2 regions of the Ignatzschineria rhizosphaerae genome follow, and region 2 is predicted to be linked to the other one. Evidence: riboswitches for the same ligand, from Rfam matches in the RefSeq annotation. Region 2 holds a riboswitch; the other holds the start of a gene.

Region 1 (8,522 bases), 1.0 Mb from region 2:
GTTATGAGATGGGCGTTTCAATGAGTAAGACTTGTCAGTTAGGTTTAACAACTCACACAGGTCTACAGTTTAAGAGTATTGAAGCATTGTTAGATGAGTGTGCATTATAGCGCTCGCTAAAGCCTTTTTTGTTAATTACTCCGGCATTATTTAATATTGATGAAACGCAATTCTTTTGAATTGCGTTTTTTTATGAGCTAACAGATTTTAAATTATGAAGGATGCTTATAGGATCTTCGGTTTAAAAAGACCTATCTTGTATCCCCAATTTATAGACGATTTAGTTTGAGAAACGCTATTTTAAAAGTATTTAAGGGTATGGAGTGTGTCAAATTAGCTTGCACGCTGCCGGATAGAATTAGGCTTGTGCTTTTCATAATCGATGTGTTGGCAATTAGATTATGGCAATTAGATTACGGCAATATCAGCTATAAGTAGCGCAAAAGCGTTATTATCCTGTGTCATGCAAGCGAGTTTGATGCGCTTGTTGTATTGTGTTTTGTTAAGCTAATTGTTATTGAACCGCTTTAAGAAATTTAGATAAGGTTTTCAATATGAATAATAAAAAAACAACAAAAATCGAGATGTTAAAAATAAATTTAAAGTGTTAAAAAAAGATCATTTGTTGGTTTTTTAAAAATATTTGAGAAGTTGTCTTATTTACGGCATTATAACTCTGCGTGATGGGGTATTCACCTGAGAAATCAGGGCTTCCTCTGATCGTTATAAAGCCATCCATGTTGCCTCATGGGTGGCTTTTCTTTTTTTATAAAAGTTATTTGTAGTTTTCTTAATGTTGCTTTTTGTAAGTCATCTTTTTATTGTTAAAAAATGAGATTTTAAAGATGCTTGGTAAACCTTGGATTAACCGGCATTCTCTCATTGATTCTTTCTTGGTTGAGGGCAATATCTTGATCCGTGACATCATAATCATTCCAGAGCTTAGGAAAGTTAATCGCATCCTCAGGCCAACGATAACTCACATTAAACCCTCTTTTTAAACATTCTTCATGTAACGCATCGTAACGATTTTTGAGAAACAGGAGCTTATCGCGAAAAAAAGTCACATGCCCTTGACCGAGTAGATACGCTTTTTCCTTTGAAAGAGGAACATTTCCCTCTCTTTTAACAATATCATTAGGGATTCTAGTTAGCTCTCGATGTTCTGCTAATAGGTGTTGATCGCAAAGATCGCGAGGGTCAATAATATTGATTCGAGTCATGATCGTAAAATCTTATTAAAAATTAAAAGGTCCACATCTTTACTCATGATAACAAGACCCATGATAACAATTTTAAGGAGTGTAATCTAAGTGGTCTTTAAGATGGGGAGGATTAGTAATACTTATTACAATAGGAGATTTTAGAGCATCTTGGGTTTAACAGAGTCTATCTGAGGGAGGGCAAGTCTTAAACAGCTGGCTCGCGGTTTTAGAAAGAATACGAAACATTCCCTTGAGCCTTGCATAAATCTATAAAGATACGTATTAAACACTGTTTGCAAGATGCTAAATAGAACATCTTTCTTATTATTAATAGCCGATGCGCCGGCAATCTGATGGAGTCACTTTTAAACTGATTTTATTATAAGTATAGGATTCTTCGGGTAAGATCATTTTTTGAGAATATTTTTATAATAAAAAAGCTAAAAGTGATGATCACTTTTAGCTTTGATATCTATTGAATGAAGCCTGACTAAAATATTATTTTTTAGCAGCAATTACTTCAATTTCAATTAACCACTCTGGGAATGCAAGTCCTTTTACTTCAAATGCTGAGCGAGCAGGTACGATTTTTTCAGCGCCTTCTGCTTCACCGTAAAACTGTGTATAGCCTTTCATGAAGCCTGCAAAGTCCATTTTACCAAGTTCAGGATCTGCTACTAAGTATACTTGCATTTTCACAACGTCAGCCATTGTAAGACCTTGTGATTCAAGCGTTGCTTTGATGGTATTAAGGATTCCAACAGTTTGCTCTTCTGTTGTTTTTGCAAATGTTCCATCTTCTAATGCTGGTGGAACAACACCGCTTAAGTAAACAGTTTTAGCATCGCTTGGTACTGATACAACAGTTGAGATTGGGAAGCCGTTTCCTGCAGGCGTTCTTTCGATTTCAGCAGCCATAGCGCCACTCATTGAAATACCAGCTGCGAGTAAGATAGCGGTTAATTTTTTCATAAATCTTTCCTTCTGTTTTATCATGATTTAACAAATTGATTTAAGTCATTATATGAGGAAAGAAGCTTTGTTGAAAGAGATTTTTGTGTTGCGCCTAGAAACTCCTCATCTTCTGCATGAATTATTTTCCTGATCAATTCATAATAAATATCAACGGTTTATGTTTTGAAGTTCTTGTTTTTCATTTAGTTTTATGGATCTTTTATCTTATTAAAAAGAGGTAGAAGAACTTAATTCTTACGGTTGATTGATAATATTTTATACAGTTTTTCGCTTTGAAATTATCGTTGAATCGTAGGAAGAATCTCTTTTTGAAAGTACTCTATAAAAAGACGAATCCTAGAAGGAATGTAACGCCCACTTGGGTAGACAAGGTGCACCGGCATTGGTGGTGGCGCTGTGTTTGGTAATACCTCAATAACACTCCCTTTATCGATTTCTGATTGCATTGTGCAATCAAGCATCCGTGCAATACCATAACCTTTTACGGCAAGATCTAAAGCTCCTAGAGAATGGCTATGTACGACTGCAAAATTGAGAGGGATCTCTGTTCTGTTTGGCCCAAATTCCCATGGGCTTATCATATTTTTATTAGGAAATTTAATCGCGATACATTGGTGATTATGCAGATCCTCTGGCGTTTTTGGCATTCCATGCTCTTTAATATATTGTGGTGATGCCACAAGTTTCATATGAACATCGTGTAAGTATTTAGCGACAACACGAGAGTCCTCTAAATCACCGATTCTAATGGCAAGGTCAAAGGCTTCTTTTGTGAAATTTACAAAATGATTTCCAAGCGCAATTTCTAGTTGTAATGTCTGTTTATGCTGTTCATAAAACTTTTTAAGATGGGGCTGTAAAATAGTCATGCCATAGCTATCTGGAGCTGTGATTTTTAAAATACCGCGAGGCTTTTCACTTTTAGTTAGTTGTCTTTCAATATTTTGAATATTCCTAATAGCTTCCTTACAGACTTCATAGTAGCTAAGACCATCTTCTGTTAATCTCATCGCGCGAGTGGAGCGGATGAAAAGCTTTAAGGAGAGTTTTTTTTCAAGACGAGCAATGGCTTTACTGATTGAAGGTGGCGTTGTGCCTATTAAGATTGCAGCTTCAGTAAAACTTTTACATTCAGCAGTTTTGCAAAAAACATGGATATCTTCTAAATCAACTTTTTCAAATGGGCTCATAATCTACTTCTATTGCTGGGGGAATTTGGGTAATACTTCTGTTTTTGAAAGGCTTATTTCTAATTTGGAAATAAAGATTTTCTTTCATTCTATATTAACGAGTTAGTGATCTATTTTATACTACTTTTAGATTTTCAAAGCATTTAAAACATGTATGAATTGTTTTTAAGGGCGTTTTTTATTATTACAAGTAGGAGTCAGTTATCATGATCAATCCCAATCTTTGGGTTAAAAATATATTTTCACAAGCAGGTTCACAAGCCACTTTCTCCTTAGTAGGAAGAGCCTTCCTCTCGTATCTCTTTATTATAGCGGGTTGGGGTAAAATTGGGGGATATGCTGGAACTGCTGCTTATATGGAATCTAAAGGATTGCCGGGGAATTTATTAATCCTCGTTATTTTATTAGAACTCGGGGGCGGACTTGCTATTTTATTAGGTTTTCAAACGCGAGTTGTGGCGCTCTTTTTAGTGTTATTTAATATTTTGACAGCCTTTATGTTTCATGGCGCTGCTGATGATGCGACAAATTTTATGAAAAATATCGGTCTTGCTGGCGGATTTATTTATCTCGTTGTTTATGGTGCTGGGCGCTTGAGTTTAGATCATTTTTTAGAAAAAAAGTAATTTCTAAAATTAACTATTAGCGAATGGTTTTTGACCACTTGTCTGTGAAAGATAAGTGGTCTTTCTTTATTTAAAAAAATGTCTTTAAAAGTGGTTTACCAAAGGGGTTCAACGTGTTACACACTTATAGTGTGACGCTAAAAATAGCGTAGTATCTAAAAGAGAGAAGATCATGAAAACCCCACCTTTACGATTAAAAAACTTTAATATTGCTGTTCCTACGGCATTTTATTGGGATGAAAGCCTTAACATTGCTGGCACTTTAGCGCATATTCATCATTTAATGGGGCAAGCATGTGATTCATTTTTGGTTTGTGGATCCACAGGGGAGCAACATTCTCTCTCTTTAAGTGAAAAGATGGAATTGCTCGATGCTTTAGAGGTATTGGACCAGCCTCAAATTCAATTTGGTGTTGCTTCCATTCGCCAAAAAGAAGCCGTTACTTTAGCGGAAAAGGTTGCAAAGAGCGCTTCAATTAACGGAATCTTATTAGCCTTTTCTCCTTACATTCGCCCATCTCAAGAGGAAGCCTACCGTTACGCCATCGATATTATCGAAACTGCCGGAAAACCCACGATCCTTTATAACAATCCATTAAGAACGGGATTTGATCTCTCTATTGATAATATTATTGCACTTAGTAAGCATCCTTTAGTTGAAGGAATTAAAGATGCCGGCGATGAAGCGAAAATGAAGATTCTAACAAGTCAGATTGAGCGACCTTTTCTCTATTTAGCTGGCGGTGAGGTCGATATGTTACCTAAGTTTAACTGGGGCTATAATGGGCTCTCTTCAGTTCGCGGGAATCTTTTTCCTAAAACAGTGACGGCAATACTAAATGCAGTAATGGCAAAAGATCATTCGAGTGCAGAAGCGGAGTACCAAAAGCTTCTAGTCTTAATGGAACCCTTTTCTCAAGGAACACTTTTAGTAGAGATTAAAAAATATTTAAATGAGCAGGGTATTGATATTGGGATTTGTCGTACGCCTTTAGGAAACTAGTTTTAGGTATTAATTGACCAGATTATCATTTTAAAAAAGGGATCATTATGTTAACGCTCTATATTGCTGATAAAAATCTATCATCTTGGTCACTTCGACCTTGGCTTTTACTCAAAATGCTCAATATTCCTTTTGAGGAGAGGTTAGAGCGCTTCGAGAAAGATGGGAGTACTTTTAAAAAATTTCAAAAGTTTTCACCCACAGGGTTAGTCCCTTGTTTACAAGATGGGGATATTACGATTTGGGATTCTTTAGCTATTTGTGAATATATTGCAGAGAGCCATTCCAAAGCGTGGCCTAAAGACAAGGCCGCAAGAGCTTGGGCGCGATCTGCAACTTCTGAAATGCATTCAGGATTTTTAGCTTTAAGAAGTCAATGCCCGATGAATTGTGAGATGCAATCACCACTTACAGAGATTGATTCAGCCTTAGCAAAGGATTTAGAGCGTATTAATCAATTATGGGAAACAGGCTTTTACAAGTTTTCAGGGCCTTTTTTAGCAGGGGATCAATTTACGATTGTGGATGCCTTTTTTGCGCCTATTGCTATTCGTATCAGTCGTTATAGCTTGCCGGTAAATCAAAGATGCCAAGATTGGATTGATTTAATATTATCCTTGCCAGCAATGAAAGAGTGGCTTGTAGGCGCTAAGCTTGAGATCATATAAGCCTTAAAAATAGGGAATTGTCTTGTCAAAATTTGTCAGTGGTTTTGCTTTCTGCGAGTAAACACGCTATAACTATCCTCTGATACCAAAGGTGTCTATTTTCACTAGGGGTGCCCAATAGAGTTGGGCTGAGATTAGCATGAATATGCTTAAACCCTCAGGACCTGATCTGGCTAGTACCAGCGTAGGGAAGTAAAAATCTATGTTAAATATCAATTTGATGGATGAATCTTGATATTTATCGTGTCGATTAGGCCTGAGTTAAACGTGATATGAATCGCGGATGCTCGGGCTTTTTTGTACCTATTTACGCCCATGCCAGAATCTCGTCTTTTATTTTTAGGATAATAAAGGAGAGGTTTTTATGTCACAACAATCAATCACGTTAATGAAGCAGTTTCCTAAGAGCCGTAAGGTTTATGTGGAAGGAAGTCGTCCGGATCTCTTAGTGCCATTTCGTGAAATTGAGCTTTCAGATACACTCGGCCCAAAGGGAGAAGTGATCGAGAAAAATGCCCCGTTTCGGGTTTATGATACGAGTGGCCCTTACACTGATGAGAATTACACGGTCAATTTAAAACAAGGTTTACCAGCATTAAAGCGCAATTGGGTGATAGAGCGCGGCGATGTTGAGGAATATGAGGGGCGCATTAAAAATGCCCGTGACGATGGTTATAAGCGAGAAGATGATCCTCGCATTAATGAAGGGGTATTTCCGGGATTAAAACGTCAACCTCTTCGTGCGAAATATGGCATGAATGTCACGCAGATGCATTACGCTCGTAAAGGCATTATTACGCCGGAGATGGAATTTATTGCGATTCGTGAAGGTTTTGATCCTGAATTTGTGCGTGATGAGGTAGCAATTGGGCGCGCGATCATTCCTTCAAACATCAACCACCCAGAAGCTGAGCCGATGATTATTGGGAAAAACTTCCAAGTGAAGATTAATGCCAATATCGGGAATTCGGCAATCACGTCTAATATCGAAGAAGAAGTGGAGAAGATGACTTGGGCAACTCGTTGGGGGGCTGATAACGTTATGGATCTCTCCACAGGTAAAGATATTCATAAAACTCGTGAATGGATTATTCGAAATTCTGCTGTGCCGATCGGAACTGTACCGATTTATCAAGCCCTTGAAAAAGTGAACGGCATTGCCGAAGATCTTAACTGGGAAGTCTTTCGAGATACCTTAATTGAGCAAGCAGAGCAGGGGGTTGATTACTTTACGATTCACGCCGGCGTTTTGCTCCGATATATTCCTTTAACAGCAAATCGTGTCACTGGCATTGTTTCTCGTGGGGGTTCAATCATGGCGCAGTGGTGCTTAGCGCATCATAAAGAGAACTTTATCTATGAGAACTTCGAAGAGATCTGCAAGATCATGAAGCAGTATGATATCTCTTTCTCACTTGGTGATGGACTTCGCCCGGGGTCAATTGCTGATGCGAATGATGAAGCGCAGTTTGCAGAGCTTAAAACATTAGGCGAGCTGACAAAAATTGCGTGGAAGCATGACGTTCAAACAATGATCGAAGGCCCAGGTCATGTACCAATGAATAAGATTAAAGAGAATATGGTGATGCAAGAGAAGCATTGTCATGATGCACCTTTCTACACGCTTGGCCCATTAACGACAGATATCGCACCGGGATATGATCATATTACCTCGGCAATTGGCGCAGCGCAGATCGCTTGGTATGGCACGGCAATGCTCTGTTATGTCACGCCGAAAGAGCATTTAGGTCTGCCAAATCGTGATGATGTTCGAGCTGGCGTGATTACCTATAAGCTTGCAGCGCACGCAGCTGATATCGCTAAAGGACATCCAAGAGCGCAAGAGCGTGACAATGCGCTTTCTAAAGCTCGTTTTGAGTTCCGCTGGGAAGATCAGTTTAATCTAGGTTTAGATCCAGAGCTTGCGCGTGAGTATCACGATGAAACATTGCCGCAAGAAGCTGCTAAAGTTGCGCACTTTTGCTCTATGTGTGGACCAAAGTTCTGCTCAATGCGTATCTCTCAAGATATTCGTAGAGAAGCGCAAGCCCAAAATCTCGCAGATGCTCCAAAAGAGGTTAGAGTTGCCTTAGAAGGTATGCAACAAAAATCTGCAGAGTTTAAAGAGCAAGGACAGCAGATTTATAGCTAATTCTCTATTTTAAAGAGCTCTCTTGTCTTATCGACAGGAGAGTTTTTATGGGAGATGTTAATTGATTTTAACAAAGCAGCCAAAATCAACTTTAGAGACAGGGTTATATAAGGTTAGATGCGGGCCTTCATAGCCGTTGCACTCCCCTGTTTTAATCTCAAAACCAACAGGTTGATAATCATCGGGGTTATCGATAAAAGAGATCATATCTTTTTTGATAATGTAGCGACCTAATGCTTGCGCGTTCGGTGCTTTATTATTGGCTCGGCTAAATGTGCCATCTTGTGCAAAGCTGTAGATAACCCAACTTTGATCCGGAGATACTTTTAACCAGCTTCCTTCTGGTGAATCTTGTGCAAAGCTTAATCCTGCTGCTAAAAAAATAGTACTAAATAATAGCATTTGTAATTTTTTCATGAACTTATCCTCAGGAGAGATTATTTTTTGATAGTTGTTGTATTTTTATCTAGACCATTTTCTAAAGCGGTCAGAGATCCAGGCAGATAACCCTTTAAAGAAACCTAAGAGTCGCATTTGATGTTGCCTGTAAAGGGAAATATGTGCGATTTTTGCCGATAGACCTCTAAACTCCAAGCCTCTAAATATAGTGTTGCGACCAAACATACCAAAAGATGCGTATGTTCCAATACTTACAAGAGATCCTTTGTCTACATATTTAAAGGAGGGGATATTGGTTTGTTGT
Region 2 (8,522 bases):
GCAATCTGATTCAGTCACTTTTAAATTGATTTCACTATCATGACTTAATCTACTGAAATGGATCAGTAATAACTAAACGATAAATTTCTATCGCTTCCTTAACGTCATCAACCCCATATACAATCCCTCGCCCATCATGAAATAGAATGATGCGGTTATTCTCTAAATGGATATTGAGAAAGTAATCGTTATATTGATAATGGATATTGCCGGCATCAAGCTTTGTGCTAATTTTTTCAAGATCAAGCGGCTTCACTTCCCGAATCATCACGGAGCCATCGCCGCAAAGTCTTTGCGCTTCCCTCTTCTTAACATGAAGATCTGGATAAGTCGGATGATCACCGCAAGTTGGGCAATCGGCATCCTTGAGCTTATGAAGATTCATATCCTGAGAGTGAAATTCCCAAAGATCCATCGTAAAGAGCGTTTCTCTAGTTGCTGAAAAATCTGCAAAAAACTTCATCGCTTCACTTGTTTGAATGCCGGAGATTAGCTGTAAAATCGGCTGAATTACTCCCACTGAGCTACAACTATCCCTCTTTTCAGAAGATAAGCTTTCTAATGGTAATAAGCCGAGCAAACATCTTAAGCAAGGGCTTTGTAATCGATTGCCGGCAATCATATTCGCGCTACTCTTGCCGATATCCTCAGCATCGCTATCCTTATTCTCCTTTGCCGGAAAATTAAAGTTATAACTCATGCCATAACTCTCAAGCGCAGTACCAAAGATCCAGGGTATTTGTAACTTATAACAAGCATCATTGATTAACATACGAAGCGAGAGGTTATCAGTACCATCTAATAAGAGATCATGTCCAGAAATTAACGTTTCAATATTATCAGAAGAGACATCGGCAATATGAGTTAAAACCTCAATTTCTGAATTAATCTTGGCAAGATGCTGCTTGAGAGCGATAACCTTTGGTAACGCTCTCTTTGCATCTTGCTCTGTAAAGAGCGTTTGCCGCTGTAAGTTTGAATACTCCACAAAATCACGGTCAATCAGTGTTAATCGGCCAAAACCTGCTCTCGCTAAGGTTTCCGCATGTTGCGAGCCTAATGCCCCGCAGCCCACAATCACAACTTTAGCTTGCTGAAAAGCCTTAACGCCAGCGCTACCGATTCGATGAAATCGAGCTAAGCGGCTATAACGATCTTTAATCATCTCTATTTTAATCTCTTTTAAAAACAATTAACTTGTTATTAACCCTGTTAAGGGGCTACTTGCCGTTGCCGATTTTTTCATGGGCATCCGTTTAGCAAGATATCCAAGTCGCCCGGCTTTAGTTGCAAGATTCATCGCTAAGCTCATCTTAATCGGGTCTTCACTATACGCCACAGCGCTATTCATCAAAACACCATCTGCGCCAAGCTCCATTGCAAATGCGGCGTCTTTTGGGCTTCCAAGTCCCGCATCCACAATCACTGGCACCGTTGCTTGCTCAATAATATGCTGCAAATTAATCGGGTTAATAATCCCAAGCCCACTGCCAATCGGCGAAGCACCCGGCATAATCGCATGACAACCAAGCTCTTGTAGGCGACGCGCTAACACCACATCATCTGAGGTATAGACTAAAACTGTCATGCCTTCAGCAAGTAGCATCTCCGTGGCGCGTAGAGTCTCGATAGGATCTGGTAATAAGGTTTTAGCACAACCGATAATCTCCACTTTTACCATATCGCAAAGCCCTGAAGCGTGAGCAAGCTTTGCCGTACGAACCGCTTCTTCCGCCGTGCTTGCGCCGGCAGTATTGGGCAATAATTTATATTTAGAAAGATCTAAAGATTCAAGGAGATCGGGCTGATTATCATCAAAGATATTCATTCGGCGCACTGCAAAGGTTAATACCTCAGATTCACTCGCTTCTACTGCCCCTTTTTGCTCTGAAAAGTTACGATATTTCCCCGTTCCTAGAAATAGACGTGAATTAAACTCGAAATTCCCAATTTTTAAAATATCACTCATTTTTTTCTCCATCCTAACCACCGCCCACAAAATGGACAATTTCAAACTGATCACCCGAACCGATCACGGTCTTGGCATAATCCTCTTTCTTAATCACTTCACGATTCATCTCGACAATGAAAAATCGCCTCTTCTCAAGATATAAGTGTGTAACCAACGCTTCTACTGTATTGACAGCGGAATCAAGCATTAACACTTCTCCATTAACTTTAATTTTTATACTCATTGAAAAACCTCCTTCATTTCTCTACATTCATTCATGCTTTCGTCTCTTTTTAAATGACAAAACAAAGTGACAAATTCCGGCAATACTCTGTCATCAAGCCCGTATTCTTACGTAATCTGAAGAATCGTGATTATTGGTAGGATTGATCGATCATCTCACGAAGGGCTTTCGCTCGGCGCAAACCTCTACCCACATCAAACTGATAATTCACCACCGGAAATAACGCAGACATTACCGCAGCACCCGAAGCATAGGGCAAAACTTGTCCTATCGTATCGACATCAATACCACCGATCGCAATGAGCTTACCGCCTCTCTCTTTAGCCTCTTTAGAAGCTTCTCTCAATGCTTCCATTCCAAGTGCCGGATAGCTCTTTTCTGAGGTACGAAAAATATGGCCTAAATAGCCATAATCGTAAGCAGCGATCTCGCGCGTAATAGCGCTAATACTATGAAAAGAGCGACCAAATTTCATCTCAGGGAATGCATCTTGCATTTTAGAGAGGCTTAAGCTCTTTTCCGTTAGATGGGTTCGTGGAATCCCAAAAGCTTTCGCAATATCCGCTCGGTCATTAATAATGAGCTTTTCTGCGGGAATACCACGTTCAAGAATGCTTTCAATTAATAATCCTAAGGATTTTGAGGAACGAGATTTTTCCCGTAGCTGAATATAATCGACAAAAGGCACAATCGCTTCAATTATCGACACTAAACTACTATCAGGGATATCAGAAATATCACGCGTGACGGCATGTAACATAGACATATATTCTCCATTGCAGAGAAAGTGATTTCGCACAGCCACGACAAATAAATACCAAGCAGTGATTCGCCACTTTCCTCCGCTAGTATTAACTAGATCAGGTCATAAGAGTCCCGAAGTTTCACTTCAATCTCAGCTGTTTTTAACAGCACCTCTAGGGGAATACCAATAGGCTAAAAGTATAAGGGATCTATTTTCAGGGTGCAAATCTCTTTAGGGGAAACAATAAATCATAATCATTTATAAAAAAATACAGTGATCTGTCCCATGTTTTAAATGTAAGCCTTATTTTTCAAAACATTGCCTCACCTTAAAACGCTTGGAGAAGTCTCATGAATCACGCCCATATTCCCACCCTTTCTCGCCGTAAATTTCTTTTTAGTTCAACTGTTATCACCGCTTATATGATGCTTAGCCCATCTGCTTTTGCCCTCAATATAACGGAAAACAGGAATGTCTCTTTAGCAAAATTTCTGACTAATAAGCCTTTAGATCAGGCGCTTGTTGACCGTGCTTTTGAAGCGCTCATCAAAGTCGACCCTAATTTTCAAAAGAAAGCAGATGCTCTTTGCTCCTACATTAAAGATCAGCAATTTCAATCCATAGAAACCTTAAAAAAAGATGCTCACTTTAAGAAAGAGCATCAAACAACCGCTCGTTCGATCATCGCAGTTTTCTACCTTGGATATGCTGGTACACCAATACCACAAGCAGCACATGACAACGTTCGATTTGTCACTTATACCGAAATAGAAACCTTTAAACTCACCCAAAAATACACGCCTATCCCCGGATACTCCCGTTGGAAAACCAATTATTGGGCGAATCTGCCAACCGCATAACCCCAACTTTTTATCCATCCATTTTATCCACCTATTAAGGTAATCATTATGAATAATCTCTACGATGCAGATGTCATTATCATTGGCTCTGGTGCTGTGGGCGCCAATGTCGCCAATGAACTCGCTCTTCAAGGAAAATCCGTCATTATGCTAGAAGCGGGCCCTAGAGTTCCTCGCTGGAAGCTCTTAGAAAACTTTAAAAATTCAGGACGCCATTATGATCGCAATAATGCATACCCCAATAATCCTTGGGCACCCACTAGTAACCAAGAAGGCTATTTATACAATATAGGCTCTTTTCGAATGATGCCGGGAATGCTCAAACATGTTGGCGGAACCACTTCTCATTGGGGCGGTGCTACTTGGCGTTATACCCCCAATGATTTTAAGATCCAATCGCTATATGGTGTTGGCAGGGATTGGCCCATCTCTTATGATGATTTAGAGGCCTATTATGTTCGTGCTGAGTATGCGATCGGTGTTGCCGGTTCTGATAGCGAGGATCAATCTGGCATCTATCCAGGTAAGGCTTACCCCAAACGCTCTAAACCCTATCCGATTGCCCCAGAAGCAGATCTTTACATGACAACAAAGATCAAAGAAGCACTTATTCCTGCCGGCATTGCCGTTATTCACGAACCCACCGTGCGTATCCCAAAATCATATGATGGTCGCCCTGCTTGCCAAGGGAATAATAATTGTGATCAGATCTGCCCGATTGGCACCCTCTATAATGGCGCAATCCATGCTGAAAAATCCGTGAGAAATGGGGTGCAGCTCATTACGGAAGCTGTCGTGCATAAAATCATTGTAGGAAACAATCAAAAAATTGAAGCCATTAAATATTTAACCCCCGATAAAACAGAATATACCCTCAAAGCAAAAGCCTTTGTGATTGCTGCTCATAGCTTTGAAACGGCAAAATTGCTCCTTATGAATAATGTGGCAAATTCCTCTGATATGGTGGGAAGAAACCTGATGGATCATGTGGGAATCTCCATGAACTTTCTCGCAAAAGAGCCTATGTGGATGGGAAGAGGTCCTGTTCAACAAGCTACGATTAATCAATGGCGCGAAGGGGATTTTAGATCTCAATATTCTGCGAACAAACATAGCTTTGCCAATAATAATCCCCAGATTGATATTGCAGCAAAGGCGATTTCTGAAGGATTAATGGGGCAAGCACTCGATGATCGAATTATGGATCTCTCATCCCGCTGGATATCAATCTACACCTTCTTTGAGCAACTACCTGATCCTAGTAACCGGATCTATCCTAACCCTAATTGGAAAGATAGCATTGGTTTACCAGGAATTACAATTAACTACGATGTCGATAATTATGTGATAAGAGGTGCCAAAGAGGCTAAAAAACAGTACCAACTCATTACTGAACTGATGGGTGGAGATTCTCTTACTATTAATAGTGCTTGGGAAAACCATGATCACCTTATGGGAGTTTTAATTATGGGCGATGATCCTAAAAACTCTGTTGTCAATCATGAAGGGCGTACCTTTGATCACGATAATCTCTTTATCGCATCGGTAGGGGTTATTCCTGCCAGTGGCGTGGTTAATCCAACTCTTACCGCTATTGCGCTCGGTATTCGTACCGCTGATATCATCGCTAGGGAGGTATAAAATGACATCTTTGTTCAAAAAATATTTTAAAATTTATGGGCGTGCACTGACGTTACTCCTCTCTTTAAGTTTCACTTATGCCAATGCCGAGAGTCCTAAAGATGAGCTCATTGAAAAAGGAGAATATCTTTCGATCCTTGGAGACTGTATGGCATGTCATACCGCTTCAAATGATAAGCCATATGCCGGTGGATTAGAGTTTAAAATGCCTATGGGCACTATCGTTGCAAGTAATATTACCCCATCGAAGCAGTATGGCATTGGAAACTGGAGTAAAGAAGATTTCTCTAAAGCTGTTAAAAAAGGAATTCGCCCTGATGGTTCTCATCTCTATCCTGCGATGCCTTATACCGCATTTGCTATCATTAACGAAGAGGATATCACGGCGCTCTATCACTACTTTATGAAAGGCGTTACTCCCATTGATGAAGCGCTTCCTATCACAACCCAATTAACCTTTCCTTTTAACTTACCCGGCATTATGCCCATTTGGAACCTCCTCTTTACGCAAGATTCCAATCTTACTTATGATCTCTCCTTGACTGAATCCCAAAATCGTGGGAAATACCTTGTCGATGGATTAACGCACTGCTCCACTTGTCACACTCCTCGAAATCAGTTTATGGCAGAAGATTATCAGCAATATCTCGGTGGTGGTATTGCCGATGGCTGGCACGCGCCCAATATTACGAGTGATAAAATCTCCGGCATTGGGGGCTGGAGCCAAGAGGAGTTATTCACCTATCTCAAAACTGGGAGAGCTTTTGGAAAATCATCTGCAGCAGGGCCAATGGCTGATGCTATTGATTATAGTTTTCAACATCTTAAAGATGAAGATCTAACAGCAATTGTCGAGTATTTGCAAACAATTCCTCCCATCGCAAACCCCGAGCAAAAACTTCCTGCCTATCAATATAGCAATCAAGAAACCATCACTTGGAGTGATTTTGAACAATATCCCCCCCACGACAACCAATCTTCATTTTATCGAGATGATACAACCATAGATGGCGCCCTACTCTATAATGCCGCTTGTGCAACTTGTCATGGTATTCAAGGTGAAGGCGCTTTAGATCAGAGTATCCCTTCTTTAACGCAAAATAGTACGGTAGGTCGAGTTGATCGTACCAACTTAGTTCTTACTATTTTAGAGGGCGTTCACCGAAAGCCAACCCTAAATGAAAGCATCACATTAATGCCGGCATTTTCCCTTGAAGAAACAGAAATTTTCTCATGGCTATCTGATGAACAAATCGCAGCTGTTACTAACTATGTTACCGAGCATTTTGGTGATGGAGAAACTACATTATCAGGAGTAGATATCGAAATTATCAAGGCAGGTGGAAACACGCCCTTTCTCGTAAAACATGCCTCCGTGATTGCGATGCTAGGTTTCATCGCCGGCATTTTAATCATTGCAATAATTGGAAGGTTTATTTTTAGAAGATGTTCTAAAAGATCTTCTTAATCAATAATGTGATTTTCAATAGCTAAATTTTTCTATAATTGTCATACTAGATTAATCTGGTATGACAATCCTCATAGAACCTCATATACCCTATTTTAGAGAAGACTTGATAAAAATAATATTTTCTCAGAATTAGATAACGGTTGTCCTATTCACTCATTTCATGTTACAACTCTTTTTTAGCACATCATCAGTGCTGATCGCTCGGCAGAAATAAAAGCCTATTACTTTGTACAATAACTATAAAAATTCTAACTTTAGAATCAGCTTCCGTAATCTTTGTAAATCACGTTAGACGCTTTCAACTCCGCTTTTATTCCCAGCCGATTTCTTGTTATTTTATTTAGCTTGCTAAGCAATTTACACCACTTTATTGGATAGGAGGATATGCCATGCGTATCATTCGTCATTTAACGATGCTGGTCGCTTTTTGCGGATTATTATCACTCTCTTTAGCAAACGAGAAAACTCGGGAACTGAAAATTTATAACTGGAGCTCTTATGTCGATCAAGCGCTCATGGATGACTTTACAGCAAAAACCGGCATTAAAGTCATCACCGATGCCGTTGATAGCAATGAAGCCTTACTTGCAAAAACACTCACCGGTAACTCAGGATATGACATTATCGTTCCTTCTGATTTTGCTGTGACTTACCTCATGGAAGCGGATCAACTCTTAAAGCTCGATTTTAATAAAATGCCCAATTATCATAATCTATTGCCATTTGCGCTTGAGCGCTTAGCGACCTTTGAGGGGATTAATGATTATGCGATTCCCTACTTTTGGGGAACGACCGGCATTGGCTATGATGCTCAAAAAATCCATGCGCTTTTACCAGAGGCGCCCGTCGATTCTTATGCGCTCGTTTTTGATCCAAAATATGCTGCAAAAATTGCAGAATGTGGAATTTACTTACTCGATAGCGCCGTTGAAATGACGCCACTTATTAATATCTATTTAGGACAAGATCCTGAATCTGTCGATCCGCAAGATCTTGCTAATGTCCAAAAAGTTTTAGAAGATATTCGCCCCTACATCAAAAAATTCCACTCATCAGAATATATCAGTGCCATTGCTAATGGAGATGCTTGCGTTGCTGTTGGCTGGTCTGGAGATTTCTTTATGGCTAAAGAGAGCGCTGATGATGCCGGCCGATCACACGATATCCAATACAGTGTTCCTAAAGAGGGATCTATCCTCTGGTTTGATGAGCTTGTGATTTTAAAAAATGCTAAAAATATCGATGAAGCTTATGAGTTTATTAACTACATGTTAGATGCCAAAAATAGTGCTAAAGCTTCCAATAAGACAATGGCACCAACCCCAAACCTAGCGGCATTTGAGTATTTAGATCCTAAGCTAAAAAACAATACGATGCTCTTTCCACCTGAAGAATCTCTAAAAAGCGTACATATTAAACGCCCCTATGATCTCTCTGGTCAAAAGAAGCTCACACGGATGTGGATGAGAATTAAAAGTGGTAAATAATCCAAGGCTTTTAATAGTTAACTCTTACCCAATAAATCATTATTGATTCAATACGTTATAATAGAGAAACGATTGCCTCATTGAAGTTAATCATTCATAAGATAATCTGTAGGATTTTATCGC

What was found. Region 2 has a riboswitch for thiamine pyrophosphate ahead of MMG00_RS09085 (thiamine phosphate synthase). Riboswitches for the same ligand answer to the same signal wherever they lie in the genome.
Region 1: another riboswitch for thiamine pyrophosphate. It lies ahead of thiC (phosphomethylpyrimidine synthase ThiC); the one in region 2 lies ahead of MMG00_RS09085 (thiamine phosphate synthase).

The regions. Positions count from the first base shown of each region.
Region 1 is NZ_CP093379.1:33,947-42,468, forward strand. It holds gene MMG00_RS00120 (FAD-binding and (Fe-S)-binding domain-containing protein) at 1-110, shown strand, start outside; gene MMG00_RS00125 (pyrimidine dimer DNA glycosylase/endonuclease V) at 840-1,223, opposite strand; gene MMG00_RS00130 (Rid family hydrolase) at 1,704-2,177, opposite strand; gene MMG00_RS00135 (LysR family transcriptional regulator) at 2,459-3,370, opposite strand; gene MMG00_RS00140 (DoxX family protein) at 3,577-3,996, shown strand; gene MMG00_RS00145 (dihydrodipicolinate synthase family protein) at 4,169-4,999, shown strand; gene MMG00_RS00150 (glutathione S-transferase family protein) at 5,047-5,667, shown strand; TPP riboswitch at 5,764-5,875, shown strand; gene thiC (phosphomethylpyrimidine synthase ThiC) at 6,032-7,819, shown strand; gene MMG00_RS00160 (hypothetical protein) at 7,877-8,236, opposite strand; gene MMG00_RS00165 (NAD(P)/FAD-dependent oxidoreductase) at 8,282-8,522, opposite strand, start outside.
Region 2 is NZ_CP093379.1:2,058,996-2,067,517, forward strand. It holds gene MMG00_RS09070 (ThiF family adenylyltransferase) at 50-1,165, opposite strand; gene MMG00_RS09075 (thiazole synthase) at 1,193-1,960, opposite strand; gene thiS (sulfur carrier protein ThiS) at 1,983-2,195, opposite strand; gene MMG00_RS09085 (thiamine phosphate synthase) at 2,326-2,961, opposite strand; TPP riboswitch at 3,016-3,124, opposite strand; gene MMG00_RS09090 (sorbitol dehydrogenase family protein) at 3,291-3,800, shown strand; gene MMG00_RS09095 (GMC family oxidoreductase) at 3,849-5,441, shown strand; gene MMG00_RS09100 (cytochrome c) at 5,443-6,909, shown strand; gene MMG00_RS09105 (extracellular solute-binding protein) at 7,302-8,399, shown strand.